DNA from 2 places in the Proteiniborus ethanoligenes genome. Region 2 is predicted to be linked to the other one. Evidence: riboswitches for the same ligand, from Rfam matches in the RefSeq annotation. Region 2 holds a riboswitch; the other holds the start of a gene.
The links. A riboswitch is a leader RNA that binds a small molecule or an ion and turns the genes downstream of it on or off. The one in region 2 is predicted to bind glycine.

Region 1 (16,259 bases), on a different contig from region 2:
AAAAAAATCTTAAGTTTACTGTCTTTACTATTCATTTTCTCACCTCTCTATTCTCACTAGTCATCAGCTTTACCTCCAGCCATCATTATACCTAGCTTTCTTTCCGTAGCATCCTTAGAATCTACAATTCCTACTATGTTTCCATCATAAATAACTGCTATTCTATCTGCTAGTGCCATAACCTCATCTAGCTCTAGGGAAACTAGTAAAACAGCCTTTCCTCTATTTCTTTGTTCAACAATTCTTCTATGAACAAATTCAATAGCTCCAACATCAAGTCCCCTAGTAGGCTGGGAAGCAATTAATAACATTGGATCTCTGTTGATTTCTCTCGCTATAATTACCTTTTGCTGATTACCACCTGATAGAGATTTTGCCGCAACTTCTTCATTAGGTGTTCTTACGTCAAATTCTTTAATCAACTCTAGTGCATGCTCATGAATCTTTTTATAATCCATAATACCATTTTTGCTATAAGGTTCTTCTCTGTGATTTCCTAATATCATATTTTCTGCAAGAGAGTGGTTTAAGACTAATCCTCTTTTGTGTCTATCCTCTGGTATATGACCTACGCCAATATCTATAATTTCCTTTGTACTACATTTAGCAATATCTTTTCCATTCAGTTCTATGATTCCTGACTTTGCTTTTCTAAGGTGCGTAAGAACTTCTACAAGCTCTGTTTGTCCATTACCATCTACTCCAGCTATAGCAAGTATTTCTCCTGCCCTTACATTAAAGCTTAATCCCTTTAAAGCTGGTAAATGTCTATTATCTAAAGCTTCTAGGTTTTTAACCTCAAGTATTACATCTCCAGGTTCTTTATCTTCTTTTTCTACCACTAGATTTACTTTTCTACCTACCATGAATTCTGCTAATTCATCGGTATTTGTGTCTTGGGTATTAAGTGTACCTATTACCTTGCCTCTCCTAATAACTGTAACTCTGTCACTCATAGTCATTACTTCTTTAAGCTTGTGGGTAATCAAAATAATTGATTTGCCTTGATTCTTCAAATTGTCTAATATTACTCCTAGTTCATCAATTTCTTGAGGAGTAAGAACAGCAGTTGGTTCGTCTAATATTAAAATGTCCGCTCCTCTATAAAGAGCTTTTAATATCTCAACTCTTTGCTGCATGCCTACACTAATATCTTGAATCTTTGCATTTGGATCCACTGCTAGTCCATATTTGTCGGATATTTCTATTACATCTTCAATAGCCTTTTTCATATCTAGATTAAGACCAAAAAACTTCGAAGGCTCTGTACCGAGTATTATGTTTTCGGCAATAGTAAATGGTTGAACAAGCATGAAATGTTGATGTACCATCCCTATACCTTTTTCAATTGCTATATTAGGGTTATCGATGCTGACTTTTTCACCATGAATATAGATTTCTCCCGATGTAGGTAAATATAGACCGTACAATATATTCATTAGAGTAGTTTTACCTGCGCCGTTTTCTCCTAATAATACATGTGTTTCCCCTTTTTTTAATGTGAAATCCACATTGTCATTAGCTACTACTCCAGGAAATATTTTGGTAATATTCTTCATCTCTACTACATAGTCCAAGCTCATTCCCTCCTTTTATAGAAAATAAAGGTCAGATGGTTTAACACCTGACCTAGTATGATTATACTTTTTTTATATCCTATTTTCAATATTATATAATATGGATATTATAATTGTGGCGCTTCAAAAGCTGTAAATTCTGCTTCTATCTTAGGAACAACTATTTTGCCATCGATTATAGCTTGTTTATGTGTTTCCATTATAGCCTTAACATCTTCTGGTAAGTTGCCTGCATTGTCACTATATCCCATACCATCGTTGCTAACATCAAATGTGTACACTTTACCGCCTTCAAATGTTCCTTCTTTAGCAGTTTTAGTTATTTCAAATGTAGATGTATCAACTCTCTTAATTGCTGAACATAGAACATGCTCTGGAGCTAATGCTGATTGGTCTTGGTCAACTCCTATTGCCCAGAAGCCTTTTTCTTCAGCTGCTTGCATTAATCCAACGCCAACTCCACCTGCAGCATGATATATAACGTCTGCACCCATTTGATGTTGAGCAAGTGCTATTTCTTTACCTTTTGCTGAGTCATCAAATGAATCTGCATATTGAACAAATACTTCTGCATTTGGATTAACTGCTTTTACTCCAGCTCTAAATCCATACTCAAATTCTTCGATTAGAGGGAATTTCATACCACCAATAAAGCCTATTTTATTGGATTTTGTAGTTAATCCTGCTGCTACACCTACTAGGTATGAACCTTCGTGGTTAGCAAATGTAAGTGATGCTACGTTTGGAGCATCTATAACAGTGTCAACCACTGCAAATTTTTGCTGTGGGAACTGTTCTGCTGCAGCCTTCATGCTTTCCTCAAATAGGAATCCTACTCCTATTACTAGGTCTGCACCTGATTCTGAGAAGCTAGTTAGGTTTGGGCCATAGTCATCAGCTGATTGTGACTCTAAAACCTTTGCTTCTACGCCTAATTCTGATTCTGCTTTTTTAAGTCCAGCCCAAGCTGAATCGTTAAATGATTGGTCACCTAATCCACCCGTATCTGTTATCATACCTACTACAAATTTCTTATCATCTTTAGGAGCTTCTGGTTGAGCTTGATTATCTCCAGGTTGTTCATTTGATTGATCTGGTTGTGCTGGTTGTTCTGTTTTTGGAGTACATCCGATTGCTAAGGATAACACTAAAACAGTTACTAATGTTAATGCTAGTAATTTTTTTGTCATCTTAAATCCCCCTTGTAATTATTATAATATTTTTATGTATTATCTGTGTTGTTTTTGTTTTACCAACAACAATTATAATATTCTACACAAATCGTGAAAACCCTTTTTTATTTTAAAAATTAATTCATCTTAATAATTACTATATGCTCCAAATTTGCATTTTACTCATTATATAGAGGCTATAGAACCGAGAATAATTATTCTCGGTTCTATAGTTCTATTTAGTTTGTTAACATGGGTTTGAGCCTTCTGCAATATATCCTGCCTTTGTAAGAACTTCAACTGCAAGATCCACCTTAGCCTCATTAACCATTACTATTGGACCAGTACAGCCCATTCCACTTTCAGCATATATGCCTTTTTTCCATAACTCAATAACTGCGTCTTCTAGCTCCATGATGTCTACTCCTGAGATTGAACCTGTTACTATTTCTTTATCAGGAGCCACTACTTCCATTTGCTCATCGGAGCTTTCTTTTTTGTTATCCTTTTTTAAGCCTTTCAGAATGTCTTGAAGCTTTGCACTGTTTGCTTTAGCAAACTCTTCTTTTGATATTTTATCAACCTTGCCTTTTGCAAGCTCACCAGCGAACTCTATTGCATTGGCTACAACTGGAACTCCTGATGCCCTTGATAATATAAGGATAGTTCTCTCATAATCCTCCCCAATACCAGGTCCATATCCAAAGCCTAAAGCTTCATAATCTCCACCTGTAGAGTATGATGAAAATATTTTCATAAGTAGATTTCCAGTTAATGAGTCAGTTACCATTACATCTGGTGTGCCTGTTAATAAGTCGTTTCCTCTCATAACTGCACCACCATCTGATCTCATGGTTTCAGCATAGCTAAAATCATAGCCATTGGCTTTTAGCTCATTTAAGGCTCTCTCAACTTGTCTTACTCCATCTACATTTAAAAGACCTACTGTCGGGTTTTTAATTCCCATTGCTTTTGCAGTGATTATTCCATATAAAGCATTTTTTATCATGCCTTCTACTCTATGTGCAGATGAAGTCCCTGTAGTAGTAGCTAGGTACATTTCTCTCCCTTTACCCGGTGTAATTACTCTACCTACAGTAGATACTCCTAATGGGAATGTGTAGTGCATTGTAACAGCACTTTTAATTTCACCACTATCTAAAAGCTCTTCCATTCTCTTATGCTGTTCTTCTTCTGTATTAGCTTCATATATTTTAAGCTCTGTTTCTACCTTTGGTCCAATTAGAACCACTTCAATTGTAGAATTTCTTTTTTGAGCTAGCTCGGCTCCCTTTATGATGTTTTCTACACCATGCTCGCTGCCCAATACAGTGATGCCCACCTTTACTCTTTGACCAAATTGTCCAGTTTCTACAGCATCTGCTATATCATTAAATACTTTTCCTATTATATTTTTGATATTTTCTGACATTTATATCACCTCTAATTTCCTAATAGATGTGACGCAAATTCTCTCATAGCCTCTGCTACTAATTTTTTAACCTCTTCTTCTGAAACGCCTTTAGCATCCTCAACTTTTCCACTGTTCTTTTCCATAACTATAGATACGCCATCAAATAAATTTGTCATACGTCCTAAGAACAAGCTACCTTTTCCAACTATCATAGCTTTATCTATTTCTCCATTAAGCATAGCCTCTCTACCAAATCCAACATACGGAACTCCTGATGGAATGTGTCCTTGAGTTGGAGCCCATCCTGGCAAACCATGTTTATCTCCAAAGGTTGCTACATCTGCTCTTTCGAGCTCGCCTCTTTTTACTCCAAGTGCAGCTATCATTTTGTAGTTTGCAGCAGGTACATCTCCTGCTCCTGCTGGTTTAGTTATATCTGGGTTTTGCATTTCAACAGAGTATTTATCTATATCAGTTATCTTTAGGTTTCCTTTATCTAATGGAGTCGTTATTAGTGAAGTTATAACAGCCTGTGGTGAAGAACCTGTACCCACAGTATGTCGACCTACTAAGTCAGTTCTTAAAATTGGATTTATTCCATCGTTTTTGCTTACTAAAACTGCAAATCCTGCAACTGCATCTTCTAGTATAGGTAAACCTTTCTTAACGTGGTCTTTACCATTCATGCCTAGCTTAGCTGTTGCTCCACCTGCTACAATAACTACATTTTGGTATACTCCCGCTTGTACTAGCGCAGCAGCTTCGATTAATGAGTGTGTTGGTGCTGCACAAAATCCTCTAGTATCTGAGCCAGTAGCATTGTTACAGCCTACCATTTCTGCTATAGCCTTTGCAAAGTTGCCTCCGCCTCTTTGATTCATATCTCCACATGCTTCTTCAGAGCATTCAATTACATATTCTATATCATTTGCATCTATTCCATTTTTGTCTAATAGATTCATTAGTGCAAGAGCACCAGATGCTTTAACTACTAAGTTTTCAAATATTGTATGAGCATTTAGATTAATATCTATTTCATGAGCTCTCTTTACACATCCAACTATTTCATTGTCATGGTAAATAGCCTCTGCATGATACTCATCTATTTGCTTTTTAATATCTTCTATTGAGTCTCCTTCTTTAAGCTTAGCTAATAATTCTTCTCTTATTAATGGATGCTTAGCAAGCTTAGCTTTCACACTTTCTGCAAAAGATTTTTCTAGTTTAACTAGGTCGAAAGCATCGCTCATTTGCATTAGACCTATGAATTCATCTTGAGGCATTATTTCTCCTAGCTCACCAAATCTTTCAGCACCCTCAACTTTTTTGTCATACCATGGCATTTCATATTTTGCCAATTCTTGTGGATTTAATGACCCAATATAGGTTTGGTTAGGTGGATAGCTTACTACTTCTTCAAAGCTACGCAAATGCTTTGGGAGCTCTTTTAAATAATCTGAGTTAGGATTGATAACTCTTTCTGAAGTTTGTGTTGTACCATTGTGTAATACCATATCTGGTGTGTGTGCTAGTATGTAACCAGCACCTTTTACTACTGGGAATGACATACACTTCACCTCCAAAATAATTAAAAATTATTATTATTTATTGTTATTGACTCGCAGCTGGCAGCTACATACTATAAATAGTCTTTAGCTACTAAGCTATGGCTTATAAAAGGGTGATGAATAAACACCACCCTTTTATTTGCTTTTGCAACTGCTAGCTGCGAATCGCAGCCAGCACAATTATTTATCAAAAACTGTTTGACCTTCCACTTCAGTTGTTAAAGCTTCTAGTGCTTTTTCAACTAATTTTCTTCTTAATTTCTTTTCTTCTGCTTTCTCTAAGCTTGGATTCCCAAGTGGATGTGGTATAGCTATAGTTGGAACTATTCTGTTAGCACCTACAGTCAATGAGATTGGCACTACAGTACACATATGAACAACTGGAATACCTGCTCTCTCAACTTCTTTAACCATCGTTGCACCGCAACGTGTACAAGTGCCTCAGGTGGAGGTTAATATAACTGCATCCACGCCATCAGCTTTCAGTTCTTTAGCAAACTCTGCTGCAAAAGCTTTTGAGCTTGCAACTGCTGTACCATTTCCTACAGTAGTGTAGAAGTATCTATGAAGTTCTCCAATTTTTCCTTCCTTCTCTAGATCCCTAAGAACATCTACAGGTAAAACTCTGTCAGCATCAATATTTGCATATACAGGGTCATAACCACCATGAGCTGTTTCATAAGTTTCTTCTGTTAAATCTTCTACTCCAGCAATATCATATTTTCCGTACTTAGAAGCACTTGAAGATTCAATATGATCAGGATTTCCTTTTGGAACTATACCGCCGGAAGTTACTAGGGCGATTTTAGCTTTAGTAATATCTTTAACTGCTGGATTTGGATCTACTCTATCGAAATCAGGCATTGGGAACTCTGTAACGAATTCTTCTCCTTTAAGCTTGTTAATAAGCATGTCAACAGCTCTTTCAGAACCTCTCTTATCAACAAAAACATTTCTTCTAATACCTCTAGGTATATACCCTTCATCTGCTGGTGAACCTATTTCTTCACCTTTAGCCAATTTAAGAGCTAACTTTGCCATATCTTTTACTGCTGATCTCATTCCTGCCGCATTATTTTTTGTTTCTACAATATAAACACTTTTCTTAAACATATCAGCGCCAGGATTTTCAATGTACATACCAGTTAAAACAGGGATTCCTAGTTCATTTTTTACAGCATCAGTGATTGTTCCACACGCAACACCATATCTACCTGCATTAAAGGCTGGTCCAGCAATGAATAAGTCTGGATTATATTTCTTAATCATGCTAATTACTTCTGCTTTTGCTTCTTCTAGGTTTTCGTTAAAGTAAGAGTCACCGCAAATAATTGTTGCAACTATTTCAGCTTCATCACCAAAACTTTGATTAAATGCCATTCCTGGTCCAACTACTGTTTCTCTTACTTCTGGTTTATAATCAGCCTTTTCTTCTCCACCTATTCCAGCAAAGAATTGGTTGATATAATGAACAACTTTTATTTTACTCATTAGTATCCCCCCTCTCGTATTTTTGGGTAGTTTTATTTAATCATTAAATTTTCCATATTCATTTCTTATTGAACTTACTTCTTCAATTATTTCATCAACATCTAGAACCATTTCCATCATGCCTATTTGCTCATCATAAACGTCTGCATCAAATTCATCCTTAACTTCTGGTTCTACAACGTGGTAAACTCTGAGTCCTAACTGGACTCCTGCCAATGGACCTGCAAAAGTTGGATCTCCTGCTGTAACTGTTTCAGCTGCTAAACCTGCAGCTTCACCTTCAGCAGCACCTAAAAGAACGATAATATTCTCTGCACCGTGCTTTTCTGTTAAATCCTTAACTCTTTGTTGATTCTCTAGGTCCATTGCTCCTGCAGCCGTTCAGACAAAACACTCTGTAGATGCGAAAACTACTTCTGCGTTAGTCGTCTTTAAACATTCTTCGACAGCTGGAGCTGGTATACCATCTCTATCGCCTATTACGATAACTTTTTTGCCATCAAATAGTCCCATCTTCACACTTCCTTTCAGTTTTTGTTTAAATATATTTATGTTTGTTTAGAATCCTCTTGCTGTTAGTTTATTGAAGCCAAGCTCATTTGTAGCACCTGTAATAGCTTGAAGCTCTACTACTATAGAACCATCTTCTCTTAAACTTCCATCAAATCCACCAGCAATTGTATTTACTGGATCAAGATATCCAATAACCTTTTCTAGTGCTGGTAGTTCTATTACTTCGTTAGCATTTCCACCTGTAACAACTGCATTTGCTAGCGGATCAGCATCAGCTAATGATTGAGATGCTCCATCTCTACCTGCATATTCGTCAGTTACGATTACAGTCTTTATGCCTTTTTGTTCTATTTTTTTGCAGTTCATGATTAAGTCAGTATCTGGATTTCCAAATCCTTCCTGTGATATGATGACACCATCAACACCAAGATATTCTGCTAATTTTGCAGACCAATCTGATGATCTTTCCTTATCCGCTAAGTAAACATTTTCATTTGTTATAATTACTCCAACAAAGTTTAGTTCTTTTCCATGTCTTTCAAATAAGTCGTGAACAACTGGGTTGTTTAAGTGGTGATAAGTAGTATTCTTGTCACAAGCAGAAACACAGTTACCACTTATGATAGCACCATCTAAAAGCTCTGTTGGGTAAATCAGTGTAGATAAGGTTTGTTTAGCGTCAACACCATAAACATAAGTATCATGCATCAAGCCTTGGCTTTGAAGCATCAGTACATATGCTACCTTTGGGAGTTCAGGATATTTTTGAATTCCTTGAAGTAATGGTAGCGTTTCATATACCTTTACTTCATTTGGTGTTACTTCTTTACCTGCTTCTCCAAGATAAGCAGCAGCTTTTAATCCCGCAAATCTAATAGCTTTTTCATGCTCATGCTGTTTTAAACCATCTCTTGGTTGAATAACTAAAACAACATTATTAGTTTGAGAGAATGGTGTGTAATCTGCTCCAGGTCCAGTCATGTCTATAATACCTTCTTGGAATGCAACCACCTTTCCTGTCGTAACAACTGCTGCACCTTTTAGCACATGGGTTCTACCTGTTCCAACTGTTTGAACCTTAGAAAGTACTCCTGGGAAAATTCCACCAGGACCTTCAGCCTTAACTCTCGGTTCAATAACGTCCTTAACAGGAGTAATTCTTACGCTTTCACCTGGTCTTGCCAACTCTACATCCACACTTTTAATGTTGTCATCATCGCTTATTCTTGCAATAAGCTCCTCCTTGTTGACAAACAAAATACCATTTTCTACCTTTGTTTTGTCGCCAAATTGAACATCCTTAATGATAATATTACCTATTTCTAGGCGCATAGAGTTCACCTCCTCTTGATATTTCACTAATGTGACATGTTTTATTGTAACCCTAAGCAGTAAATTTTATAACCTTCACTACTTAGGTCAGTTACCAAAATCATTCATTAAAGATATTTTTGAATCATAGCCTCTACATTGGCTGGTGTTGCATCGTCCTTTACTAACTCGTCAATTTTTTCACCGTCTTTGTATATTGCTATAACTGGCAATCCTAATATTCTTTGTGAAATAGCAAGTCTTCTTGCTTTACCTGTGTCAAGTTTAGTAAATTTAACTTTATCACCATATTTTTCTGAAAGCTCCATGATATGTGGCATTAAGGCTTTACAAGGTTCACACCCTTCACTCCAGAAATCAACTAAAACATGTCCCTCTGCTTGAAGTACTTCAACTTCAAAAGTATCTTTGTCAACAGCTAACATTCATATCCCTCCTAATATATTTGTTTTATTTAAAAAATTTCTATTTTTATTCCTCAAAAACGCTTTCTATGTACTTTTCAGCTTGTGTAGCAGCTATAGCACCATCTGCTGTTGCTGTAACCACTTGTCTTAGTGATTTAACCCTGCAATCACCAGCTGCAAATACTCCCGGTATATTAGTTTTCATATTATCATCTGTAATAATATAACCATTTTCCATGTTTATCATGCCGTCAAACAATGAAGTTACTGGGTCATAGCCTACAAATACAAATATACCAAAAGTGCCATCATCTTCATTAGCAAAAATTTCTGTTTCTTCTCCAGTTACTCTATTTGTAAGTATCATTGATTCTACTATGCCATCGCCTTTAACTTCCTTAACTACCGAATTCCATATAAAATCAATTTTTTCATTTTTAAAAGCCTTCTCTTGAATTGATTTAGCAGCTCTAAGTTCATCTCTTCTATGAATAATAGTCACTTTTCTAGCAAATTTAGTTAAATACATTGCTTCTTCAACAGCTGAATCTCCTCCACCTATTACAAAAACTTCTAAATCAGTAAAGAAATCTGCGTCACAAGTTGCGCAATAGGAAACTCCCTTACCAGTAAGCTCTTTTTCTCCTGGACATCCCATAAGCTTAGGCTTTGCTCCTGTAGCAATTATTATTGATTTTGCGTGATATTCGCCTTTTGCTCCTTTAACAATCTTAATTTTGTCTTCTAACTGAACCTCTTTAACTTCATCTAGTACCCTTTCTGCCCCAAACTCTTCTGCTTGTTCTACCATTCTAGCAACTAGTGATGGGCCTGAAGCGTCCTTTTCTGAGCCTGGGTAGTTGGCTACTTCTTCAGTAGTAACTATTTGACCACCAGCCTTTTCTCTTTCTAAAATAAGCGTTTTCATTTTTGCTCTTGCCGCATATAATCCTGCTGCTAAACCTGCTGGACCTGCTCCGATTATTATAGTATCGTATAGATTTGCCATTAGCGTCACTCCTTTAATTTTATACTATTATATACCCAATTTACTATTGTGGTTAACAGTAGCAAATAATACTGTTCAGCAACTAAAATTTACCCAAAATTACCCTGTTTTATTCAAAATTAGTCATGTTATTTAAAATACCTTCTATTAGTGAAAAATCTACTGTCTGGAAATCTAAAAGTGCTATATCAGTCCAATTTGGAGTCATCTTGTTCTCCATAAATTTTCTGGCAGTGGTTATGGCACTCTCTATAATTGATAACGAATTATAATCTAAGTTTTTTTTATTTTTTGAAATAAGAATTGTTCTATATGGAGTTTCATTAGGCTTAATGCTGCCTGCTAGGGGATGTGATAAAAGTATATGACCCAAATGTATTTTGTCTCTTACAGTTTCCAAAACACCTATATAGTCCTTTTCGCAGAACTGAATTTCATATGTAGAAGAAAATACATCTTTTATTAGTGGGTTATTCGTAAATATAATACAGCTCATAGGTTTCACTCCTTATAATGTACATACAATTATTTAGAGACAAAAAAACAGAATAGAAGTTTACATTATTATGTGCCCCTCTACTCTGTTCTAAACCTGAGAGATTCTTCTTTTTAAAGAATTGCCCCTTCGGTGCCATAGGCTTTCCAGAGAACTGTCCAAATACGGTCCTTTTGCCTGAGAGCTTCTCCATAAATGGCAAACTTATGACTTACTCCTTCGGCGCCAAATTTAATTGGTCTCTTCCGCATTTTTCATTCAGCATTTATTTAATTATAGAATTGTTAAATAAAAATCAATCTTGTTGTTCAAGAACATTATAATATATATTTTTTTTATATACAACACTTTTTATCACTTTTTTATTAAAAAATCATTAAATATCTTTAATATTTAATGATTTTTTTGGTTATTTTCTATAAACTTATCTGGTTTATCTCTTATTTTAGAGCATCTAACATATACAGAGCAATGTTTGAAGAATGGTCTGATATTCTTTCAAGATTGCTTATCATATCAAGAAATATTATACCTGAGCTTGGTGAGCATGACTGAGTGTTTAGTCTTTCAATATGTCTAGCCCTGTATTCCTTTTCCATAATATCAACCTCTGCCTCTAAATCTATTACTTCATTTGCTATTACAGGGTCTGCAGTTTTAAAGGCCAATAAGGATTTACTGAATGTATTCTCTACCTTATCAAACATAACATGAAGTTCATCAAGAGCCATATCTGTAAACCAAAGCTTTTCATCTATTCTAGTCTGTGATAGCTCTGCTATATTTTCAGCATGGTCTCCTACACGCTCTATATCATTGATTGCATGAAACAAGGTAGTTACTGTTGCATGCTGTGCATCTGTAAGAGGCGCATGAGAAAGCTGGATTAAATATTTAGTTATCTCTCTTTCAATTTCGTTAATAAGCTTTTCTTCCTCAAACACTTTTTGAGTTAGGCTCTCGTCTTTTGCGTAGAAGGATTCAATTGCTGTTCTTAGATTCTCTCTAACTATTCTACCCATTCTTAGGACCTCTTTAGCTGCTTGACCTACTGCTATGGATGGTGTTTCAATAATTCTTGTGTCTAAGTATTTTAAACCTTGTACCTTTTCTTCGTCTCCTTTAATGAGCTTCTCAGCAATAACAACTAACAGACCAGCAAACGGGAATTGAATAACTACATTAATAACATTAAACAATGTATGTGCATTTGCAATTTGTCTTTCTATATTGTTAGGTGAAAAATAAATTACTAATGATTCTACAGGCTTTCTTAATACAACCATAAATATAATAGTGCCTACTACATTGAATAAGAAATGCATAAGTGCCGCTCTTTTAGCTGTTTTATTAGCTCCTATACTTGATATAAGTGCAGTTGTTGTAGTACCTATGTTATCTCCAAAAAGTATAGGAAGTGCAATATCTATACTTAAAAGACCTTGACTAGCTAGTGCTAATAATAATCCTATAGAAGCACTACTGCTTTGTACTATAGTAGTTATCCCAAATCCTACAATTATCCCAAGTACAGGGTTTTTTAAGCTAGTTAATATATCATTAAAAACTTGGGAATTGCTCAATGGTTTTAGATGACTACTCATAAAATCCATACCAATAAATAAAATACCAAATCCTATCATGATTTCAGCAATTTCTTTATTCTTTTTCTTAGATGAAAAAAGCCAAATAGCCACACCTATGGCAACAACCACAGGCGCATAATCGCTTAGCTTAAATGCTATAAGCTGTGCTGTTACTGTGGTACCTATGTTTGCTCCCATTATTACTCCTACAGCCTGGCTTAATGTCATTAAACTTGCGTTTACAAAGCCTATAACCATTACAGTAGTAGCACTACTGCTTTGAATAACTGCCGTCACAATAATACCTACAATAACACCCATAAATCTGTTACTCGTCAATATTTCGATAAGCCTTTTGAGCTTTTGACCAGCTGCTTTTTGAAGGCCTGTCCCCATAAGATTCATTCCATATAAAAATAGTCCCAATCCCCCCAAAACACCAAAAGCTATTTCCATGATAAACCTCCTGTTTTTATTTATTTGCATACTAGCTGCAATTTGCAATTTGTATTAAATAATTTCATCCTTAAAGTTTATATTACTCATATTAAATCTGGAAATCTTAATTGCCTTAAAGCTTCATATACCACAATAGCAACAGAATTAGAAAGATTTAGAGATCTAGCCTTTTCATCCTCTACCATGGGTATTCTCATTGTCATTTCTCTATGTTTTGCAAGAATATCCTTTGGAAGTCCTGCTGTTTCTTTTCCAAACAATAAAAAGGCTCCTTCTTCAAAGCTAAAATCCGTATAGCTTTGAATTCCTTTTGTAGTTACAAAGTAAAATTTACTCCCCTCGTTTTTTTGAAAAAATTCATCTAGGTTTTCATATACATGTAAATCTAGCAAGTTCCAATAATCGAGTCCTGCTCTTTTTAAATGCTTATCGTCTATTGAAAAACCCAATGGCTTTACAAGATGAAGAGATGTCCCTGTTGCTGCACAAGTTCTAGCAATGTTGCCTGTGTTTTGTGGAATCTCCGGCTCTACTAATACTACATTTAACATCATTATTGGTCCCCCGTTTTGTCAACTCGTTAATATATTTAGTATTTTTTATCAACCTTTATGATTTTACTAATGTTTTTTAATAAAGTCAATTGATAAAGTTAACAAAAATTTTATTTTTCTTTTGTGTTTAATAATATTATCATTCCCATTTTTTCCGATAAATCTTCATATGTAATTATAGTAGCTTTCCTATCTAAGACCATGTAATCAAAATCTCTTCCTTGAATTATTCCATAGCTTGTTACATTCATTGAAACTCCATTTTCATACAAGCTAGCACATGAGTTCCCGATAATGAGCTTACAAAGGCTAAAAATATCTTTTTTAGCATCTCTATCTATATTAACTACAGGAACACCTCCCATTAGCTTTAAGCAAATAAGCTTAGCAAGCTCCTCAGAAATATTAATCATTATTTGACCTGAAATAACTCCTGATAAAGCTACTACTACAATTACACCATCGTAGAATATTATTTCAGAGTCTAAAGAAACCCTGCCATCATTTAAGTCTATGTGGATAACTTGTTTAAATATTTCAATTGCATTTTTATTGAATGTTTTTACTATGTCTGTATCTCGTATCATTATCCCTCCAACAAAATTATATCATAAATAAAAATAGATTCTAAAAAATATTTCTTAGAATCTATTTTTATTAATAATATTATTATTTATACAGTTTTATATATTCTTCTTAGATTTTCTTAAAAGATAAATAAAAAACGGTCCCCCAAAAAATGCTGTAATTATACCAACTGGTATTTCAGTTGGTGATATAATTGTTCTGGCTAAGGTGTCTGCAAATACCATGAATATCCCTCCCGCTAACATTGAGGATGGTATTAGTATTCTGTGATCTGGTCCTACTATTAATCTCAAAATATGAGGGATAATTAATCCAACAAATCCAATTATCCCACTAACTGAAACTGCTGTTGCAATAATAAAGGAACAAATTATGAGTATGATTATTTTTGCTTTTTCAACATCTATGCCTAAATTTTGAGCTGATTCTTCACCTAGAAGCATGATATTTAAATCTTTAGAAAAAGAGGTTAATAATGCCATAGATAATATCATAGGTAAAAATACAGCTCCTAAATGATCCCATCCTTTCCCCGAAAAGCTACCTAGTGTCCAATAAATGATTTTTGTCATATCCTTTGTATGCATTATCATTAAAAAAGATAATATAGCTGTAAGAAATTGGCTCACAGCAATACCAGAAAGGAGTAAGATGGTTACAGGGACCTTGTTTTTAACCCTAGAAATCCAATACACCACAAAGGTAGTAGCCACTGCTCCAACAAATGCACCTATAGATATGGCTGAAATCCCTAAGCCAATCCAGCTCAGTCCGAAGATTATTGTAATTCCTGCCCCCAATGCAGCTCCTGAAGATATACCAATAACATAAGGGTCTGCCATTGGGTTCTTAAACATACCTTGAAATACTGCTCCTACACTAGATAATGCGGCTCCTACAATTATCCCTATTAAAACCCTAGGTATTCTTATGTTGAGGATTATTGTTTGGTAAGACTTGGGAATATTGCTTATGTCGATGTTCTTTCCTATAAAAGGTACTTTAGATAATACAATCATCAATGTATCTGTTGCATTGATCTTTGCTGAGCCTATAGTTGAAAATATTACAATACTAATAGCAAGAGCCACTATTAGTACTGTAATAATCAAACCTTGTTTTTGTCTTTTTATCTTTTTAAATTCCATTCCAATCCCTACTTTGTTTTTAATCAAAAAGCTCAGGATGTATGCTTTTTGCTACAATTTCAAGACCTTGAACTATTCTAGGACCAGGTATAGAAATTAATGGATCTAATATATAGACTCTGTCATTCTTTATTGCATTTATTTCGTTAAAGCCTGATCTTGATTTTATTGATTCAATTGTTTTTGTTTCAACGTCTTTAGATGTAAGATAAACATCAGGATTTCTTTCTATGAGCTGCTCTAAATCAAATTGAGCATATGCTCCCTGGGCATCATTAGCAATATTGTCTCCTCCAGCAAGACTTATTAATTCGTCTATAAAGGAACCTGGACCTGCTGTTTGAAGGGGCTCATCCCAAACCTCAAAAAATACCTTAGGCTTGTTAGCCTCTTTTACAGTGTTCAGTATAGTATCTTTCTTTGAGAGCATCTCCTGAGTTACTGAATTAGCTTCTACAGTCTTATTTGTAATTCTGCCTATTTCTTCAATTAAGTCAATTACCTCGTCAATAGATTCAGGGGCATAACCGAGAACAGCTATACCAGAAGATGATAGCTTGCTATTGACGTCCTCTTTACCAGGCCCGTATTGAATGACTATGTCTGGATTTAGCTCTAATATTTTTTCTATGTTTACATTAAATGCATCACCGACTTTTTCTTTTGTAGTTGCCTTCTCTGGGAAAACACAATAAGGCGTTACTCCTACTATTTCCTCATCTAGTCCTAATTCAAAAAGAATTTCTGTATGACTTGGCGCAAGAGATACTATTTTAGTAGGTTGTTTTTCTAAAGTTATTTTATTTCCAAAGCCATCTACAATCTCCATAGGATATGTATTTTCACTTTGCTCTATTGGAGCTAAATCATTTTCCTTGTTTGGTTCTTCTTTTTTTACAGCACAACCTGTTGCTAAGGTAAGCATCATTACAGTAATCATCATTA
Region 2 (16,259 bases):
TATATCAGCCTATCATAGATGTGAATACTAATGAGATTGTAGAGGTAGAAGCACTACTTAGGTGGACAAGCCCAGTTTATGGAAGTGTTTCCCCCCTAGTGCTAATACAAATAGCTGAACAAAGTGGTTTTATATACGAAATAGGAGAATGGGTTTTAAGAGAGGCTTGCAATCAAAACAAACAATGGCAGGAAGAAGGGTATCCACCTGTTGTAGTTTCAGTTAATGTATCTGCACTTCAATTTGACCAGCCTAATTTTGTAGAGATGGTTAATAAAATACTAGAAGATATAGATATGGATCCAAGCTATTTAGAATTAGAAATCACAGAAACAAATGCTATGGATAGAGTTGATGAAAAGCTAGAAAAGATGGAAAGTCTAAAAAGTATGGGAGTTCGTATTTCAATTGACGATTTTGGGACAGGATATTCTTCATTAGCATATTTTACTCGTTTTCCAATAGATACATTGAAGATAGACCGATCATTTATTAATGACATGTTAAATGATGAAAATGCTAAAACCATAGTAACTACTATTATTAATTTAGCTAAAACCATAAAGATAAAAATTATAGCAGAAGGAGTAGAAACAGTAGAACAGTTAGAGTATTTAAAACAAAAAGGCTGTGACAAAATTCAGGGTTATTATTTTAGTAGACCTGTTGCTCCTGACCTTATAAGAGAAATGCTTAAAGAAGATAGTAAATTAACCCCTGAATCTTAAAAAATAAACAGCAACCTGTCAAATAGATGGTGAAAATAATAAAACAAGCTTATAAGGTCAACCAAATTTTCGTATTGGTTGACCTTAATTTATGCTGACCTAATATTCCATATCCTACCTGGCTTAATATGCACATTATTATAGTAAGCAGATTTATTAATCATCTGTTTGCATAAGGGGAGCATACCGCTAGCTCTAGGAGTTTTTATTTAATATAATTAAAGAAATAATTCTTTAATGTATTGGGTTTTGGCAATAATTTTGCCGCCTTTTATTACGTATAATCTTTCAGGCTGCAAACGAATAGCATCCTTCACATTATTTGTGTTCAATATGACTAAATCTGCATCATTTCCTTCTTTTATACCATAGTTTTGAACTCTTAATACTTTAGCAGCATCATAGGTAATCATATCAAAGACCTTTTCTATCTCATGAGGCAAGCTCATTTGAGCTGCATGAGCTGTAATTAAAGCTACTTGAAGCATATCAGCGCTTCCAAAGGGATAAAAAGTATCCTTTATACAATCCTGTCCAAAGCTCATATTTACACCTGCATTAAGAAGTTCCTTTACTCTTGTTATCCCCCTTCTTATAGGCTGTTTATCTTTTCTTCCTTGAAGCATTAGATTTGTTACAGGATTAGTTATGACATTAATTTCAGCACGCTTAACTTTTTCAATAACATAGGAAGCATAATGGTCATCGTAAGCTGCTAAAGCACAAGTATGACCTGCAGTTACTCTTCCCTGCCATCCCCGTTTTATTGTCTCATCCGCAAGCATTTCAAGAGTTCTATAGAAAGGGTCGTCAGTTTCATCTATGTGCATATCTACATTAGCATCATATTTTTGAGCTATATCAAAACATATTTCAATATGTCTTTTGCTATCCTCTGGAGAGTCTTCATGGGCTGGCATTCCACCTACTATATCTGCACCAGCCTCCATAGCATCCCACATAAGCTGCTCACAGCCCGCATCTTTAATTATTGCTTCCTGAGGAAAGGCTATTATTTGCAAATCCATTATATCCTTATATTTTTCCTTAAGAGCCAATATACCATAGAGAGGCTTTAGACCTCCTATAGTATCTACATCTACATGAGTTCTCATTTTAAGGGTGCCATTAGATATTGCCCTTTTAATTACTTCCTCAGAACGTGCTACAACATCTTCATTAGTGTAGGTAGGTTTTTTATCCCAGATAATCTCTATAGCTTCTTGGAGGGTGCCACTAACATTTGGCCTAACTACGTCAACTATGTTTACCTTATCAAGGTGAATGTGTGGGTCTATGAAAGGTGGAATTACTAAATTACCCCTTGCTTCAATTTCTGTTACCCCTTTTTCTTCAATAAAATTAGATATAGTTTTTATTTTTCCATTGTATATTCCTATATCCCATAGTCCTTCCCTATTTCTAAGCCCTGCATTTCTTATTATTGTATCCAATTTACAACCTCCTTTTTGCTATGAAGGATAGTTAGCTTTTGATTTAAAAGTATTATTTGCTATAATCATAAAAACCTTTACTGGATTTTCTTCCTAATAATCCACCTCTAACCATTTTCCTTAAAAGAGGATGAGGTCTATATTTAGAGTCGCCAAATTCATTATACAATACTTCCATAATAGCTAAGCATACATCATTACCTATTAAATCAGCTAATGCCAATGGACCCATAGGATGGTTAGCACCTAGCTTCATAGCTTCATCTATATCCTTAGCACTTGCTACTCCTTCTCCTAATATGCCTACTGCTTCATTTATCATAGGAATCAAAATTCTATTTACAACAAAACCAGGTGCTTCTTCTACTTCTACTGGTGTCTTCCCTAGTGCTTTAGCTAGTTCAATTACCTTTTCCTTAGTTTCGTTCGATGTTGCTATACCTTTTATTACCTCTACTAACTTCATCATTGGCACAGGATTGAAGAAATGCATGCCTATAATCTTATCAGGTCTATTAGTAGCACTAGCTATTTCAGTAATTGAAAGAGAAGATGTATTTGTTGCAAGTATGGCTTCTGGTTTACATATTGTGTCTAGTTCTTTAAATATTACTTTTTTTATCTCCATATTTTCAACAGCAGCTTCTACAACAATATCTGCTTCTTTAGCTAAGCTGATATCTGTAGTAGCTGTTATTCTAGATAATATTAAATCTCTTTCTTCTTCAGTCAACCTTTCTTTTTGAACATTTCTGTCTAGGTTTTTCTTTATACCATTTAATCCTCTTTGAACAAAAGCATCTTCAATATCCCTCATAATCACTTCATAGCCTGATTGTGCAAAGGCTTGAACTATACCTGACCCCATAGTACCTGCACCTAATACAAACGCTTTCATAAATATCACTCCTTATATTTTATCTTTATTTTTATACTATATGTACTACTTTAGCTTAAATTCTGGTGCTCTTTTCTCAACAAAAGCACTCATACCTTCTTTTTGGTCTTCAGTAGCAAAGCAAAGGCCAAATAAATCCCTTTCAATTGTCATTCCAGTTTCTATGTCCGTTTCTATTCCTCTATTAATAGCAGCTTTAGAATATCTTACAGCAAGCTGACCCTTAGAAGCTATTTTATTACCCATTTCTAAGGCAGTACTCAGAAGCTCTTCTTGAGGCACAACCTTATTTACTAAACCAATTCTTTCTGCTTCATGTGCACTTATTATGTCAGCAGTAAATATTAACTCTTTTGCCTTTGCTGTACCTACTAGTCTAGATAATCTTTGGGTACCTGCAAAACCTGGTGTTATGCCAAGTCCAACTTCAGGTTGTCCAAACTTAGCTTTTTCACCTGCAATTCTAATGTCAGCACTCATAGCTAGCTCACAGCCTCCACCTAATGCAAATCCATTTACCGCAGCAATAACAGGCTTTTCCATAAGCTCTAACTTTCTAAAAATTTCAATTCCTAGCTGAGAAAAGGTCCTAGCTTCAGCAGCATTTTTTTCCTTCATTTCTACTATGTCTGCTCCTGCAACAAAAGCCTTACCTTCTCCCGTAATAATTAACACATAAACATCTTGGTCTTTCTCAACCTCATCAATTGCTATGCTCAATTCTTCAAGAACCTGAGTGTTTAAAGCATTAAGAGCATTAGGACGGTTAATACTTAAAAAGCATACATTACCTTCCTTTTTTAATATAAGATTCTTATATTCCATGATATCCCTCCTTGAGTAGTATTAATATATTATTATCCAGTATTTAATTTACCATTGTACTTAGGAAACAATGATAAAATCACAATACTGGTGATAATAGCCTTGAAATAGATTCTTTAAATTTAATAATTATTGAGCGGTTTAAATATTTTTCCTTTGTAATCTCATGACAAAACTTTAAATCTTCCTCAAATATTTCCTTAAGTTTGACAGAGGTTTCAGTATCATAAATAAAGGCGTTAACTTCAAAATTCAACTTAAAGCTTCTAACATCAATATTAGCAGTACCTACAGAGGATATTTTGCCATCCACAACCATGGTTTTTGCATGTAAAAAACCGTTCTCATATGTGTATGCCTTAACTCCAGCGTCAATTAGTTCACCAATATATGAATACGTAGCCCAGTAAACGAAAGGATGGTCAGGCCTGTTTGGTATCATTAATCTAACATCCACTCCTGACAATAAGGCTATTCTTAGAGCTTCCAATATACTCTGATCTGGAACAAAATAAGGAGTTTGAATGTAAATACTTTCTCTAGCTGAATTTATCATTTTTAAATAGCCGTGTTTAATCTGTTCTTTTTCTGAGTCAGGACCGCTAGAGACTATTTGTATTCCTGTCTTCCCTTTAGTCTTTATCTGAGGATAATATTTGATATCATAGTTTGCTTTTTTCTTTGCAGCATGGTGCCAATCAAGAAAAAATCTAGTCTGCATCATGTGAACTGCACTACCCTTAATTCTGAGATGAGTATCTCTCCAATATCCCATTTTTTTGTTTAATCCTATGTACTCATTTCCTATATTAAAGCCACCAATAAATCCAATTTTTCCATCTATGATAGCCAATTTTCTATGATTTCTATAATTTACCCTAAGGTTAATAAGAGGAATTCTTGAAGGAAAGAAGGAAGCCACCTTTCCACCAGCCTTAGTTAAGTCTCTAAAAAATCTTTTAGTTAGGGTACGGCCTCCAAGAGCGTCATAAAGAAGTCTAACCTCAACTCCTTCTGAGGCCTTTTTGGCAAGTGCCTCAATTATTTTTTTGCTTAGGCTATCATTTTTTATAATATAATAAAGCATATGAATATGATCCTCTGCTTTATTTATTGCATCAAGTAGAGCTTCGAACTTCTCTATACCGTCTGTAAAGATTTCAACCTGATTATCCTGAGTAAATATAGAGTTATCTGTAATAAGCTGCATTCTTATCATGTCTTGATAGTTAACCATTTCTTCATCATTGAATATTATCTCATTGTTTTCCATATAAGAAAGCTGTTCCAATAAGACCTTTCCTATTAATTGATCTTCAACAGTTTTAGTATCGAAGATTTTTTGCCTACTTAAGTTTTGACCTAGTACTAGATAGAGAACAAAACCTAGGTATGGGACTAAGAGTAAAACCATAAGCCAAGCCCATGTAGCTGATGGATCCTTTCTTTCAAGAAAAATCAATATAAATGCTAAGGCTACATTTAATATAAGCAGTATAGAAAGCATTGTCACAAACCAGTTCATATGCTCACCTCACTTTGTATTATGTTTGTAGTGTAATTAAATCCTATGCTCTTTCATCCTATGTATATATAGTATATTCAATAAATACCATATATTCAACAAATAGAAACATTATAATATGGAAATATAAAGCTATATAAAATAATAAGACTACTTGATATTGTTCAAGCAGCCTTATAAAAAACTACAAACGCTCTATTAATATATCTTACATAAATGGCTACTAGAATAACTAATTTTTTATAGCTCAATACCTAAAAAAACAAATGGACTATATATGGATTTATAACACCTATGAGCCATGACCCAATAGGCGGAATGATAAATATTAAATCAGGTATAACTCCATTCTCTTCACTAAAGCTTTGAATACTAGATAAAGAATTTGGAGGAAATCCAATACCGATTCCAGTTAGTCCTGTAGCTACATAAGCAGCAATTGAATTCTTACCAAAAAGTTTAAATACTATGAAATATGAAAAAGCCATTAACCAAGCCATTTGAAGAAAAACAATCAATATAGCCCAAGGGGTTATTTCCTTTAAATCTGCCAGTCTTAGAGAAGCAAATCCTGTTACCAATAATAGTGAAAGAAAAATATTTCCTAAAAAGTTCATGTGGAAAAATTCAATTTTAAAAATATTAAACTTGTCCAAAACAAGCCTAATAACAATACCAGCCAATAAGCCTCCACCTAAAGGTGAGAGCCAATGACCATAACCTAGCTGAGTAGGTAAATAAGCTATACCAGTTGTAGTGAACAATAATAATAGATATATTAATAACTCCTTAAAAGCAAAGACTGGATTAGATGGCTTAACAGCATCTGAAAAGTCAGTTTTTGATTCTAAAAGCTTAAACATAAATGAACAGGAAAATATTGCAATAATAATGCAAAAAACCGACACTCCAGAAAGCATGGGTAAAAAAGTTCCGTTGTCATTTCCCACCAACTCAATAGCATGATGTGCTAAAGAAGCATCTCCAACTAAATTAAGAGAGCTAAAGACAAGCATGTGGCTTTTTGACAATCCAAAAACTCTACCAAATATAATAATAAATATATTTTGCATTACTGCGACAAATAAGACTGTGAATAAAAAAAACAGTTGCTTTAATATTCCTTTTCTAAATATTTTTTTGTCTACACGAAGTCCTACAGATGCAAAAAAACCAGCAAAAAAAACAGTAAATAGCGAAAAGTCAATAGTTAGCTTTAGCTTTGAAGATAGAAGATTCATAAGTACTGCCAATAAAAGTCCACCAATAAATGGAGCAGGAATATAATATTTATTTAGAATAGGGACTTTGCTTTTAATAAAGTACCCTAAAAGAATAAAAGCAATTAGCAATGCAATAGTTTGTATTGTGTTTAAGACTATTTCCATAATGGCTCCCCCGTATTTTTAAATACTCCATACTGTATACACGAAAAAAACATATACACATTGAGAACATGTATATCTATCTACATAATACAACAAAATAATACAAACAATCAAGTAGGATTGTGAAAACAATAACTAAAAATATGCTATAAGCTTGAAAATGTACTTAAAGTATTATCTGTATAATAAGTTTTAAAATAACTATTCTATTTTAAATTGAAAATTAAACAATACTTTGATATTATATATTCATATCTCAAAACTAGGAGCTGAGCATATGAGGGATTTAGAATTAGCAAAAAAACTCCTTGAAGAAAAAGAGCTTACTTTAGCAATAGTAAAGGAAGAAAAGATAATATTTACAAGCAAGGACAAGGGTATAAAGCCTATATATACTGCGGTTCTGGAAATGGAAGAAGAACTTAAGGATGCAAGTGTAGCAGATAGAGTTACAGGAAAGGCTGCTGCTATTTTATGCAAGTATGCAGGTATTAAAAAGCTTTATACAAAGCTTATATCTCAAGAGGCTATTAAAATTCTACAGAATAGTAATATGGAATTAATCTTTGAGGAAAGCTCACCATATATAAAAAATAGAGAAAAAACAGATATGTGTCCAGTAGAAAAGCTATCACTGACTACAGAAAGTCCTAAAGAGCTAATTCAAAAAATAGCTAGTTTTTTAGATAGCATAAAGAAGAGGTCATAAAGATGAAGATAGCTGTAATAGATGGAAAAGGTGGAGGCATAGGCAGCCAAATAGTAGAAAGACTGAAGTCTTTAAAAAAAGATGATATTGAAATCATCGTATTGGGAACGAACTCCCAAGCTACAGCCAATATGCTTAGAGCCGGAGGGAATGACGGTGCTACTGGAGAAAATGCAATTGTATGGATGAGCCATAAGGCAGATATAATCATTGGACCAATGGCAATAATTGCTGCAAATTCAATGATGGGAGAAATAAGTCCTAAAATGGCAGAAGCTATTGCAAGCAGTAAGGCTAAAAAGCTTTTGCTGCCAATTAGCAAGTGTAATTTTGAGATAATAGGGCTTCAGAACTATCAACTAAAGCAGATTTTTGATGAATTAATTCAAAGAGTAAAAATAATATTAGAAGAAATATAAACCATGAAGGTTTTTCTAAGAAAGAAGCTTTCATGGTTAATTTTATTTTAGGAGGGAATTATGAATAGAAAATTTTTAACAAGGGATTTAATCTTAGGAGGAGTATTATTGGCCTTAGGGATTGTAATACCTATGATTTTTCACACAGTAGGCATAATGGGAACTGTATTTTTACCTATGCATATACCTGTATTAATAGGAGGCTTATTGATATCACCTGCATTAGCACTATTATTAGGAATGATTACCCCTATATTGAACAGTAGTCTTACAGGAATGCCACTTATGTTTCCCATAGCAACAATTATGATGTTTGAGCTAGGAGCCTACGGCCTTATTTCTTCATTATCTACTAGAAAGCTAAAGCTTTCACCTATATTAGCACTTATTATTTCCATGATTATAGGTAGAATAGTAGCAGGCATTACTGTATTTGTACTATCATCATATTTTGGAGTACAAATGAATGCTCTTACATATGTCAAGGGAAGCATAATAACAGGACTTCCTGGCATAGGGATTCAACTAATACTTATACCTTCTTTAGTATATGCTCTAAAGAAAGCAAATAAAGTTTAGAAGGGCTTCTATGTAGGTGTTATTAAATTATAGTTAAATTCATTGAGGTCAAGCTCTTTAAATAAGAATAATAAATACTGCTTGGAGTTTTCCAAGCAGTATTTATTATTCTTTCTGGCTATCTATCTCTTCCTTTATTTTTGGATAAGGATCTACCCATCCTTCGGGCTTTATGGTTTTTCCATCCTCTTTAAAATGAGGCTTGCCATCACTCCACAGCTTGTCCATATTGGCTCTATGTACTATTTCGAAAATCTTATCAGGCTTAACTCCCATTTCAACCAGAGTTCCTAAGGCAAAGTACATTAAGTCTATCATTGCATCTGCTTGCTCATAAATATCCTTTGCTTCCTTAAACTCGTTTATTTCTTCAAGCATCCAATCGTATCTTTTAGACACTCTATCAGAATCAAGAAGTTTAGGAGTATCTCTATAAGGATGCCCAAATTTCATTTGAAAATCTTTAACCATATGCCACCATTGATTACTCAAAAAATCCACCTCCAAAATTTGCATAAACCTATGACATAATAAGTGTATCTACTACATAAATTATATTCTATCACAAATATAATATATATTACTAAAAACAATATTGAAAATGGTTTAACAATAAATGTGAAATTTTCCTAACAATCATTGTTAATTATTAATAAATATAATATAATTTAATACAAGTAATATAACTAAATAATAGAAAACTTTCTTATATAAAAAGCCAATATTAGATAACCAGACAGGTGCATCTTTAATGTGTACATAACCTTATTCCAACGACGATGGTTAAAAATTTAACAATACTAAAGTTAATTTAATAACAATTATTGATATTTTTATGAAAATATATTATCATTTAAGCGAATGAGGAAATGAAAAATATATATGCACCAGATGAAGGTGGCGTGAGATATCTACATATAGTGAGATAGCCGAAGAAGCAATATAAGAAGAGCCAATCTTTTATAGAAACTTTCAGGCAAAAGTATCGTCATCAGATGGAACTCTGAAGAGTCTGAATAATCAGCACCGAAGGAGAAATGTATTATAATACAGAAACTCTCAGGTTATAGAACAGAGGAATATAATGGCACACGGCTTTCTAATGCTTTTATGCTATTGTATTCCTTTTTCATTATGATTAACTACACCATATAATCCTATGAATATCAGATGTAAGATTTACAAATAAATTGGGTATATTATATCTATGCTGTGCATTTTTACAACGAACATAATAATTATTATTACATAATTAATATTAATTTATAGTATTATAAAGAAACCCAAAAACTGAAAGGAGGAGTTACTTTGGCAGAACCAAGAAAAACATCGCTTTATAATGCACATCTGAAATATGGTGGTAACATTGTAGATTATGCAGGATGGGCATTACCAGTACAATATGAGGGCTTGACACAGGAGCATGAAGCAGTTAGAACAAGAGCAGGGATTTTTGATGTTTCCCATATGGGAGAAGTAGAAGTAACAGGACCGCAGGCATTTGATTTTATTCAGTACTTAGTTACAAATGACGTATCTGTACTTAATGACAATCAGATAGCATATAGTTTTATGTGTTATCCAGATGGAGGAGTTGTGGACGATCTTTTAGTTTACAAGTTCTCAAGAGACCATTACTTCCTAGTTATCAATGCAAGTAATGTGGAAAAAGACGTAGAGTGGATTAATCAACACGCAAAGGATTTCGATGTGACTGTAAAGAATCTTTCAGATGAAATATCTGAAATTGCTATCCAAGGACCAGAAGCAGAAAAGATTCTTCAAAAACTTACTGACACAGATCTTTCTCAAATAGGATTTTTCTATTTAAAAAGAGATGTAAATGTAGCTGGAGCAAATTGTTTAATTTCAAGGACTGGATATACTGGAGAAGATGGATTTGAGATTTACTTTGACCATGAGCATGCAGAAAGTCTATGGGAGAAGCTAATGGAAGCAGGTAAAGAAGAAGGGATTAGACCAGCGGGTCTTGGCTCAAGAGACACATTAAGATTTGAAGCTACACTTCCTCTATATGGAAACGAAATAAGTCAAGATATTACTCCATTAGAAGCAGGACTAGGAATGTTTGTAAAACTAAATAAAGATAATTTTATAGGAAAAGATGCCCTTGTAAAACAAAAAGCAGAAGGGCTAAAGAGAAAAGTAGTAGGTATTGAAATGATAGATAAGGGCGTACCTAGACATGGCTATGAAGTTTATGCAGATGATAAGAAAATAGGCTTTGTAACTACAGGATATTTCTCTCCTACTTTAAAGAGAAATATAGGCTTTGCAATGCTAGATATGGACTATACAGCTTTAGAAACGCCTATTGAAATCAAAGTAAGAAACAGAACATTAAAAGCTAAGGTAGTAAGCAAGACATTCTATCAAAAGCATTATAAAAAATAAAACAATATAAAAAAATAAAAAAGGATTAAATTTAAGGAGGAGTTTTTTATGAAAATAGTAGAAGGTCTATTATATTCAAATGATCATGAGTGGATAAAAGTAGAAGGAAAAGAAGCTTATATTGGAATTACAGATTTTGCACAACATAAGCTAGGGGAAATCGTTTATGTTGAATTACCTCAAGTTGATGACGAACTAAATGCAGGAGATGTTTTCTCTGTAGTTGAATCAGTTAAAGCTGCTTCAGATTCTTATCTTCCTGTATCAGGTAGAGTTGTTGAGGTAAATGAAGATTTAGATGGAGAACCAGGCTTAATCAACGAAGATCCATATGCTAACTGGATTGTAAAAATTGAACTTACAGATGAATCTGAATTAGAAGAATTAATGAATGCTGAGGAATACGAAGACTTCTGTAGTAAGGAGGAATAGTATGCACAGATTTATACCAAATACGGAGGCAGACAAGAAGCTAATGCTGGATAGTATAGGTGTAAGCTCTATAGAGGACTTGTTCTCCGATATACCAGCTAACTTAAAGTTGAATAGAAAGCTTAACATAGGCAAGGCTATGTCAGAAATGGAGATTATATCTCATATGAATGGACTTGCAGAAAAAAATAAAAGCGCAAAGGATTTGACATGCTTTTTAGGAGCAGGAGCTTATGATCACTACATTCCATCTATAGTAAAGCATCTTGCCATGAGATCAGAGTTTTATACTGCCTATACTCCTTATCAGCCTGAAATAAGCCAAGGAACATTGCAAATAATCTTTGAATATCAAACAATGATAACTAATCTTACAGGCATGGATGTAACTAATGCATCTATGTATGATGGACCTACTGCAGCAGCAGAGGCGGCTATAATGGCATGTGATAGTACTAGACGTAACTCAATTATAGTATCAAAAACAGTTAATCCAGAGACTAGAAAGGTTCTGAAAACTTATTTAGGAGTAAGAAACATAGAGCTAATAGAAGTAGATATGGTTGATGGTGTTACAGATGTAGAGAAACTAAAATCTCTAGTAGATAAAAATACTGCTGGAGTAATAGTTCAAAGTCCAAACTTCTTTGGAATAATTGAAGATGTAACTGAAGTAGAGAAAATAGTTCACGAAAACAAAGCTAATTTTATCATGTATGTAGATCCTATTTCACTAGGCATATTGAAAACACCTAGAGATTTAGGTGCAGATATAGTAGTAGGTGAAGGTCAATCCTTAGGAAATAGGCTTAATTATGGTGGTCCATACTTAGGATTCTTGGCTGCTAGCTCAAAGCTTGTTAGAAAACTTCCAGGAAGAATAGTAGGTCAATCCATAGACACAGATGGGAAGAGAGCATTTGTTCTTACTCTGCAAGCCAGAGAGCAGCATATAAGAAGATATAAGGCAACCTCAAACATATGCTCAAACCAAGGCTTAAACATGGTTATGGCTGCAATATACATGATAACCATGGGCAAACAAGGATTAAGAGAGGCAGCACTACAAAGCACACAAAAAGCTCACTATGCATATAATGAAATCCTTAAATCAGGGAAATTCAAGCCATTATTCGACAAACCATTCTTTAAAGAGTTTGCGGTTACTAGTGAAATGGATGCTAGCAATGTAAATAAGGAACTCTTAAGCAAAGGAATTCTTGGAGGATATGAGCTTAGAAAAGAATACAATGAATTTAGTAATGGACTTCTTTTGTGCGTAACAGAAAAGAGAACAAAAGAAGAAATTGATAGTTTAGCAAAAGCTTTGGAGGTGATGTAGTATGCTAAGAAAATATGATAGCTTAATATTTGAAATCTCCAGAGAAGGAAGAACTGCTTATAGCCTTCCGCAAAATGATGTAAATGAGCTTCCATTAGATTCTCTTATACCAAGCCAATTTTTAAATGAAAAGGAAGTTGATTTACCAGAAGTTAGTGAAGTAGATGTAGTAAGACACTTTACTAATCTTTCAAATAAAAACTATGGTGTAGATACTGGATTCTATCCATTGGGTTCATGTACTATGAAATATAATCCTAAAATAAATGAAGATATGGCTGCATTAGACAAATTTGCTGACCTTCATCCGTATCAGCCTGAGGATACTGTGCAAGGAGCACTAGAGCTTCTATACAATCTTGAAAAATATCTTTCTGAAATTTCTGGTATGGCTAGAACTACTTTACAGCCAGCAGCAGGTGCTCATGGAGAGCTTGTAGGCCTTATGGTAATAAAAGCTTACCATGAATCAAGAGGAGACAAAAAGAGAACAAAGATAATAGTTCCAGATTCAGCACATGGAACAAATCCTTCGAGTGCACAGGTCGCAGGTTTTGATATTGTAGAGATTAAATCAGACAAATATGGTGCAGTAGATATGGAAGCACTTAAAGCTGTATTAAGTGATGAAATAGCAGGGCTTATGCTTACTAACCCAAGTACTCTTGGATTGTTTGAAAAGAATATTAAAGAAATAGCTGACCTTGTACATGAGGCTGGCGGCTTGTTGTACTATGACGGCGCAAATATGAATGCTATCATGGGAATTACAAGACCTGGAGATATGGGCTTTGATGTAATGCATTATAATCTACACAAAACCTTCTCAACACCACATGGTGGCGGAGGACCTGGAAGTGGTCCAGTTGGAGTAAGAGAAGACCTAGCTAGGTTCCTTCCTTGTCCAATGGTAGAGAAAAAAGGTGACAAATATGTTTTAGATTATGATTGTCCAGATTCAATAGGAAAGGTTAAAGGCTTCTACGGGCACTTTGGAGTAAATGTAAGAGCATATACCTATATACTTTCAATGGGAGCAGAAGGACTTAAGGAAGCTAGCGAAGTAGCTGTATTAAATGCAAACTATATGATGAATAAGCTTAAGCATCACTTCTATTTACCACTAGATCAGGTTTGCAAGCATGAGTTTGTATTAGGTGGACTAAAGGAAGATAACTTAGAAGTATCTACATTAGATATTGCTAAGAGACTATTAGATTACGGATACCATCCACCAACAGTTTACTTCCCATTAATAGTCGACCAGGCTATAATGGTAGAGCCAACTGAAACTGAAAGTAAGGAAACTCTAGATAGCTTCATAGAAGCTATGATACAAATAGCTGAAGAAGCAGAAAAAGATCCACAAATACTAAAAGGTGCACCACATGATACACCAGTTAGAAGAATAGACGAAGCAAAAGCTGCAAAAGATCTTATCTTGAAGTGGAGTAAATAGTTTATACTTAGTTCAGGTAAAGCATCTTTACCTGAACTTTTCTATTATTATATGAACAGGAGGAGAAAAAAGATATGTTATTTGCACATGATGGCGATGTTGAAAAAGCACTAAAGCAAAGTATAGCTGCTTCTATTAAAGAAAGACTAGATACTATGTGTGACACCTGAAACCCTGGTGCTGTAATGGCAACCGCCTGGGGCGTAAAGGAAAATGTTGACTTAGCACATGCAGAAGCAGTTCAAGCTTATGTAAGAGGCCTAACAGATACAGAAATTCAGATGGAAGATGGACCAAAAGTTACCTTCTTGAAAGGTGATGTAAAGATAAAACCAGACCAAGCCATATTGATATATAGATATGTGATTAAATAAAACAAAAGCTAAGGGCATATCGTTTTGATATGCCCTTGATATTTATTACAGATGTCTTTGAAATTAGTAGTACAATAGATTAGTTACATCATCATCTATTTTTATATTCTTTTCCTTACCGTTATAAAGCCAAAGCTCTGCATCTCCTCTGCTTTCTCTGTATTCCTTAGTAAATAAAACTTCATTAGGACTTCTATAGAAATAATGATTTACATCATCAGATATTACTTTTTTCTCAAAGTTTGAAATCCTAACAAGTTTACCCATATATCTCTCATAATTATAGTCAGTCAGGCAAAGGATTACTTTATTATCCTCATCATAAAATACACTATACCAATTTACATTTTCTGCTATTTTCTCGTTTCTATCATTAGTCTTTAGATATAAATCACCTAAGCTATTTTTTTCATCTTTTAGATAAATGACTTCTGAATCAGGGTAAACCTCAAAGTAGGTTACATCTGTAGCAATGGTCTCCTTATTGTCAGTGTTAGACAAATCATATTTATTAAGTAAATATCCCTTGCCTTCAACAAAATCCTTCATATATGCATAATTATTATCCTCTGAAAAAACAATATAAAGGTAATCGTCTTTAGACAATACTAGTTTATTGCCATCACTTTTTGTATATCTATACAAATCTTTTTTCTGATTTACATTTTCCCAATAGTAGTTTTCAACAGCATATGCATTACTAAAATCAGAGATGTTACGTTTTGGCACCTCTTCTACAATATACTTAAAGTAAGTAATAGAGCTGTTTTCACTAGCATTCATTATTTGGGCTATACTGGATTCCACTTTCTCAGACTCCCCATCCCTATATATATATAAATCCTTTTTCACAACATGAGTTGGATTGTTTGCAATATAGTATCTAATCTCATCTCTCTCTTCTTTTCTATAATACTGTTCTAATGCACGATTATATGCAGCCATATCATAAACAGGGTAAGAATAATAATAGTAGTAATCATAATACAAAATGTAATTATCCTTATAAGGCATAGTCATAAATCTATCAGTAGCAGCCATATTATCATTTACAATCTCTCTTAAGTCTACAGTTTCAACATAGGATTTAAGATAAACTATAGAGCCATCTTCTTGTATAGAGATTAAACTATCCATATCATTAAAAAGTTTAATCTTATCCTTGCCCATTTCCTTTAGGTATAAATCATAACCAGAATCACCATTGCTTTTTGTATAGTAAATTTTTTCAAAATTATCAGTCACTTTAACTATTTCATTTATATCAGAATCTATTTTTTCCGTACTATCTTCTTTAGCTGTAAGGGCTATATAATAATCTCTTTCAGATACATTACTATTAACTCTACTATAAAGAATGTGTTTTCCATCATCTGAAATTTGAAAATCAGGGTATGCATCACCAGCAACTTTTATTTCTTTTTTCAAATCATTTATATACAAACTGCCACCATCATCATAATTCCAGTTTTTCATATAAACTATGTATTTACCATCAAATGAGATATCAAATGCAGGAAGAATATTTGATGCTATCTTAATACCATATTTATCTGTGGACTTACCTTTTGGAGTTGTACCTACAATATTTCTTAAATATAAGTCAGCTACTTCATCATAGCCTTCACCTTCTCTTATATTTTGGAGAAATAGCATTTTCTTACCATCCTTTGTGAACCTGAAAAATAACGAAGCTGCATCATCCTTGCTAC

Region 1: another riboswitch for glycine. It lies ahead of BLV37_RS11730 (GrdX family protein); the one in region 2 lies ahead of gcvT (glycine cleavage system aminomethyltransferase GcvT).

The regions. Positions count from the first base shown of each region.
Region 1 covers NZ_FNQE01000029.1:620-16,878, reverse strand. Annotated here, with positions in the region: gene BLV37_RS11780 (ABC transporter permease) at 1-35, opposite strand, end outside; gene BLV37_RS11775 (ABC transporter ATP-binding protein) at 57-1,577, opposite strand; gene BLV37_RS11770 (BMP family lipoprotein) at 1,685-2,767, opposite strand; gene grdD (glycine/sarcosine/betaine reductase complex component C subunit alpha) at 2,997-4,181, opposite strand; gene grdC (glycine/sarcosine/betaine reductase complex component C subunit beta) at 4,193-5,731, opposite strand; gene grdB (glycine reductase complex selenoprotein B) at 5,912-7,222, opposite strand; gene grdA (glycine/sarcosine/betaine reductase complex selenoprotein A) at 7,259-7,735, opposite strand; gene BLV37_RS11745 (glycine/sarcosine/betaine reductase component B subunit) at 7,781-9,067, opposite strand; gene trxA (thioredoxin TrxA) at 9,175-9,492, opposite strand; gene trxB (thioredoxin-disulfide reductase) at 9,539-10,483, opposite strand; gene BLV37_RS11730 (GrdX family protein) at 10,593-10,979, opposite strand; glycine riboswitch at 11,061-11,133, opposite strand; glycine riboswitch at 11,135-11,237, opposite strand; gene BLV37_RS11725 (Na/Pi cotransporter family protein) at 11,420-13,021, opposite strand; gene trmL (tRNA (uridine(34)/cytosine(34)/5-carboxymethylaminomethyluridine(34)-2'-O)-methyltransferase TrmL) at 13,108-13,578, opposite strand; gene BLV37_RS11715 (hypothetical protein) at 13,689-14,165, opposite strand; gene BLV37_RS11710 (FecCD family ABC transporter permease) at 14,262-15,314, opposite strand; gene BLV37_RS11705 (ABC transporter substrate-binding protein) at 15,334-16,259, opposite strand, start outside.
Region 2 covers NZ_FNQE01000008.1:61,041-77,299, forward strand. Annotated here, with positions in the region: gene BLV37_RS04645 (bifunctional diguanylate cyclase/phosphodiesterase) at 1-728, shown strand, start outside; gene BLV37_RS04650 (amidohydrolase family protein) at 947-2,182, opposite strand; gene BLV37_RS04655 (3-hydroxybutyryl-CoA dehydrogenase) at 2,235-3,080, opposite strand; gene BLV37_RS04660 (short-chain-enoyl-CoA hydratase) at 3,126-3,905, opposite strand; gene cls (cardiolipin synthase) at 3,985-5,430, opposite strand; gene BLV37_RS04670 (sodium/glutamate symporter) at 5,685-6,818, opposite strand; gene BLV37_RS04675 (DUF1893 domain-containing protein) at 7,096-7,527, shown strand; gene BLV37_RS04680 (DUF3842 family protein) at 7,530-7,946, shown strand; gene BLV37_RS04685 (ECF transporter S component) at 8,007-8,525, shown strand; gene BLV37_RS04690 (pyrophosphohydrolase domain-containing protein) at 8,631-9,017, opposite strand; glycine riboswitch at 9,519-9,610, shown strand; gene gcvT (glycine cleavage system aminomethyltransferase GcvT) at 9,834-10,940, shown strand; gene gcvH (glycine cleavage system protein GcvH) at 10,989-11,372, shown strand; gene gcvPA (aminomethyl-transferring glycine dehydrogenase subunit GcvPA) at 11,374-12,714, shown strand; gene gcvPB (aminomethyl-transferring glycine dehydrogenase subunit GcvPB) at 12,716-14,173, shown strand; gene BLV37_RS04715 (hypothetical protein) at 14,359-14,547, shown strand; gene BLV37_RS04720 (zinc ribbon domain-containing protein) at 14,611-16,259, opposite strand, start outside.